One region of the Paenibacillus beijingensis genome, then DNA from elsewhere that is predicted to be linked to it. Evidence: predicted binding sites of a transcription regulator. Region 1 holds the regulator's gene; the other holds the start of a gene.
The links. Region 1 encodes CtsR, which represses protease genes until heat stress. Its sites were predicted from a motif close to ATGGTCAATAAAGGTCAAACA; they were not measured.

Region 1 (2,458 bases):
TCACCGACTCTTATGCTCCATGGAATGAAGGGGTTTGGCGCTTCACTGCAGACGGCAGCGGCGGCGCTGCCTTAGAGCTTGAGCGTGGAGCGGATCCGGTCAGCCCGGAAACAGAGAGCGAAACGGCCGCCACACTTGAGCACTACGATCACGATAATGAACTTACTTGCGGAATCGAGACGCTATCGGCGATTTTGTTCGGCTTCAAGCGTCCGCTTGAGCTTGTGCGCGCCGGACGTTTGAACGGTTCGCTTGATTCGGCCGAGCTGCTCGAGAAGTTGATTCCCCGCCGCAGCACTTATTTGCTTGATTTTTTCTGAGCCTATTTCGCCGTATTTGCCCGCATTGCCTCATCGTGTCAAATTCCGGACAGCTGCAGCTTGCAGCTGTCTTTTTTGCGCCGTGAATCCCGCGGAATGTATCGACAGCTGCATAAATGTATAAATAGGCGCAGCCTGTATCAAGATGTTAACAAGATCATAAAATAAATAACGCAGGCTAATCCCCTTGACCTTTTGGAAAAAAGGCGTATAATTATCATTAAAGTCAAAGAAAGTCAAAGTCAGTTGCTTCCTTTCTCCGGTTCCGGGCAATAATGCCCTGCTGCGGGGGAACACTATCGGCAATGCTTTGGCGCTTTGGCGCAACCGCTACATCGTCTCTTTGTTGGCAGTATTAGGGAGGTTGGGCATTTGCGTAACATTTCCGATTCTTTGGAGCAGTATCTGAAACAGATCCTGCAGGAAAGCCCGGAAGGCGCGGTTGAAATTCAACGCAATGATTTGGCGGACCGCTTCTCTTGTGTGCCTTCGCAAATCAACTATGTCATCAGTACGCGATTTACACTGGAGAAAGGGTACCTGGTTGAAAGCAAGCGCGGCGGCGGCGGATACATCCGCATTCAGCGGGTGGAGCTGCCGGCCCTTAAAGCGATTCAGGGGCACATCAGCCAGACGATTGGCGAGCAGGTGGACCAGAATGCGGCGGAAGGGCTTATTTACCAGCTTGAAGAAGCGGACCTCATTTCCAGGCGCGAAGGCAATCTGCTGCGTGCGGCGATCTGCCGCGAGGCGCTCGCACTTAAACTGCCGCTGCGCGATGAAATCCGGGCCAGATTGCTCAAGGCGATGCTGATTTCATTGCTGATGAAATAGAGCCCTTCACTTGCGGGCTTTCGTCCATCAGCGGGCGGTATTTGCGGAAGGAGGAGACAGATTGCTTTGTCAGGAATGCGGCAAAAGGCCGGCTACACTTCATTTTACGAAAATCATAAATGGGGAGAAGACGGAGTTTCATATCTGCGAATCGTGTGCACGGGAAAAGGGCGACAGCATCCCCGGCGCTCCGAACGGCTTCTCCATTCACAGTCTGCTGTCGGGACTGATGGATTTCGATCCTTCCGGGGGGGCGGCGGGCCTCGGCTCGAAGCCGCAGACGCTGCGCTGCGACGAATGCGGATTGACTTACGGCCAATTCAGCAAGCTGGGCCGTTTCGGCTGCAGCTCCTGTTACCGTCATTTCGGGGAAAGGCTGGATCCGCTGTTCAAGCGGGTGCACGGCAGCACGGTCCACAGCGGCAAAATTCCGAAACGCTGCGGCGGACGTATCCAAACCAAACGGGAGATCGACCGGCTTCGTCATGATTTGCAGAGCTCCATTGAGCGGGAGGAGTTTGAAGCTGCCGCCAGCCTAAGAGACCAGATCCGCGAGCTGGAAAAGCAAATTGCGGAATCCTAGTCCTTCAAAGGAGCGCGAATCTTAGTCTTTGAATGATGCCACTATATCTCCAGCGGATGGCGCAGCCGCTTGCTGGCGGGTAACTTTTATGAAAAAGTGATCCGGGTAAAGATAAAAAAGAGGGTTTTTGCACATCGACGCAGAACGTGAAGGAGGGGATATTCTTGGCAAAACACCGTTTTGCCCAGGAAGCGCTGAGCGAATGGATGAAGGGCGGCGGTCCCGATTCCGACATCGTGTTCAGCAGCCGGATACGGATCGCGCGCAATTTGCGCCATAAGCCGTTTCCCATGCTCGCGACGAACCAGCAGTCCCAAGACGTGATGGAGCAGCTCACAGCCGTAGCCCGGGAGGGCAAGTTGAATAAAGTCGGCACATTCGAAACGATTATTTTGTCCGACCTTAGCGAGTTGGAGCGGAGGGTGCTCGTCGAGAAGCATCTGATCAGTCCGGGTTTGGCCAACGAATCGCGAAGCGGGGCGCTCATATTGAGCGACAACGAATCCGTGAGCATTATGATTAATGAAGAAGACCATTTGCGTATCCAATGTTTGTATCCCGGCTTTCAAATTCAGGAAGCCTGGTCGTTGGCAAGCCGCATTGACGATATTTTTGAAGAAGCGGCCGATTATGCGTTTGACGAAAAAAGAGGGTATTTGACCAGCTGTCCGACCAATGTCGGAACGGGCATCCGGGCATCGGTAATGATGCACCTGCCGGC
Region 2 (2,458 bases), 280 kb from region 1:
GACTTGACATCGCAGAGGCGACTTCCGCCAGCGTCGTTCCGCCTGTTACGGCAACGACGTCGTCCGTTCCCATCGCCTGCAGCAGAGCGCTCGCGCCCATTCTTCCCAGCTCGCGCTTCGTGCGGGGAGAAGAATCGGAATCACCCGGAACGATCATCACTTTCTGCAATCCGTAACGCCGGCGAATCTTTTCTTCAAGCTCCGACAGACCGAACAAATGGTGGAACACCGGCTCCAGCTCTTCAAGCAGGCGCCGTCCGCTTTCGCTGAGGCTCATGCCCGAAACGTTCATGCTCAGAAAGCCTTGGCTCTTTAAATAGTCGGTCTCGGCCCGGAGCACCCGCTCCGTCATCGAGAGCGATGCCGCCAGCGTACGCCGTCCGATCCGGTCGGATAGCATCACCTGATGAAGGATCTTATACCGCGTCTTCATCACATCCAGCACATCCGGCACTAGCTGCCTTTGCAGTTCGATGATGTCGCGCATCTTTCCATATTCACTCCAAATGACCGTGCGTACATGGGTGCCAATTCGATGGGCCGCATGCCGCTTTGAGTTAACTGGACACTTTACGTCCCGGCCATTCAATTTAAGTCCCACGTCTATTGTATCTCAAAGGAAACAACATCGCAAGTAAGGTTTTACCCCAATCTTCTTTTTTCAAACACTTTTTACAATAAAATGTGAGAAGCCCGAATGAAACCGGTTTCAAGTCGTACGTAGGACCTAGTTTCCGCTTTCCATTTACCGGATCTTCAGGACGTTCAGCCCTGCGGCCGCTTTGCATGCACAGTTGCCCAAAGCGAATCGGAGTTGCTTTCGCCAGTTGTTTAGGATGCCAAAAAGAAGAAAAATTATTTTAGCATCGTCTCTTGCTTTTCGCGCTCAATTGTTATAAGATATATTTCGTTACGCTTTTCATGCGCCCGTGGTCCAATGGATATGACGTAGGCCTCCGGAGCCTGAGATCGAGGTTCGATCCCTCGCGGGCGCGCCATTATTTTCAATTATGATTTTCATATAACATCTACATCAACAGCCGGCTGCCCAGCCGGCTTTTTTTGCGTCCATATGGGGGAGCGCCGCCTCTAACGGGCATTTGCTTCGCTCTTTACCCGCAAGCGCGGCTGCAACGGAAGGCGCTGCTTCCGCAGGCATTTGGAACCGCCGGACTTGGTCGTTCATCAGCCGGAAAAGAGAACGAAAACCGGATGTTTGACTATCTTTGACTTTTGATTGGCAATGGGGTATGATTAATAAGCGGTTTAGAACTTATGAATGTTTGAAGGAGGGACTCACTTGGACATGAATTTTGTACCTATGGTTATCGAACAGAACAACCGGGGTGAACGTGCCTATGATATTTACTCCCGGCTGCTTAAAGACCGGATTATTTTCCTCGGAACCGGAGTGAACGATGTCGTCGCCAACTCGATTATTGCTCAGCTGCTGTTCCTGGCTGCCGACGATCCCGAGAAGGACATTTCCATTTATATTAACAGTCCTGGCGGCTCCATTACGGCAGGCATGGCCATCTTCGACACGATGCAGTTCATTAAACCGGACGTATCCACCATCTGCGTCGGCATGGCGGCTTCTATGGGCGCCTTCCTTCTCGCCGCAGGGGCGAAAGGCAAGCGTTACGCGCTGCCAAACAGCGAAGTGATGATTCATCAGCCGCTCGGCGGTGCGGAAGGTCAAGCAACCGACATCGAGATCAGAGCCCGCCGCATTTTGAAAATGCGCGACAAACTGAACGGCATTTTGTCCGAACGTACCGGACAGCCGCTCAGCCGGATCGAAAAGGATACCGACCGCGACTATTTCATGAGCGCGGAAGAAGCAACCGCATACGGTTTGGTAGACAAAGTCATCGAAAAGCTGTAATTGTGTTCTCTGCTCCGGCAGCGCAGCAAATGATTTCATATAGAAGCCGTCCGGCTTCATTGCCTTCAATAAAGAGCGCCGCTTCCTAGCCAAGGAAGCGGCGCTCTTTCATTATCATAACCCCCCCGCATTTGTCAAGAGAAATTCAACCGTTTGAATTACCCCTTACCTTCCATCCATATCATGGTAGTATAGTACTTATAATGTCACGGGATAACCTTCCCGATTTTGAAAGGAATTGAGCTGTTTTATGCCGAGACTGTACAATCCGATCCTGTCTGTCGTTCATCTCTTCAGACTGCTCCGTCCCCGCAGAAGATCAGCTTCCTTCCGGAAAGAATTGCCGGTCGATAAGAGCAGCGTCACCTTTGACCTGCCGCCTATGCCTGACAAAACGATGCTGCTGCAGCCGCTTAACGACGAGCATTTGCTAGAAGTATATGAAGAGGCCAAGCAGCTCCGCCTGTCCGAAGAGTTCATTGAGCTCATCGAGCAAACGCTGGAGCAGCGCAACCTGAGAAGCGCTTATATGCAGCGGGCAACCGCCCATAACGAATAATCGGGTCCGGC

Region 2: clpP (ATP-dependent Clp endopeptidase proteolytic subunit ClpP) is a predicted target of CtsR. The motif match lies at 1,214-1,234, and genes of this name have one in related genera.

Annotation. Positions count from the first base shown of each region.
Region 1 covers NZ_CP011058.1:2,748,415-2,750,872, forward strand. Annotated here, with positions in the region: gene VN24_RS12455 (GNAT family N-acetyltransferase) at 1-320, shown strand, start outside; gene VN24_RS12465 (CtsR family transcriptional regulator) at 693-1,154, shown strand; gene VN24_RS12470 (protein-arginine kinase activator protein McsA) at 1,216-1,737, shown strand; gene VN24_RS12475 (protein-arginine kinase McsB) at 1,902-2,458, shown strand, end outside.
Region 2 covers NZ_CP011058.1:2,471,962-2,474,419, reverse strand. Annotated here, with positions in the region: gene VN24_RS11190 (sugar-binding transcriptional regulator) at 1-487, opposite strand, end outside; tRNA gene VN24_RS11185 (tRNA-Arg) at 924-998, shown strand; gene VN24_RS28435 (hypothetical protein) at 1,034-1,159, opposite strand; gene clpP (ATP-dependent Clp endopeptidase proteolytic subunit ClpP) at 1,307-1,888, shown strand; gene sda (sporulation histidine kinase inhibitor Sda) at 2,139-2,447, shown strand.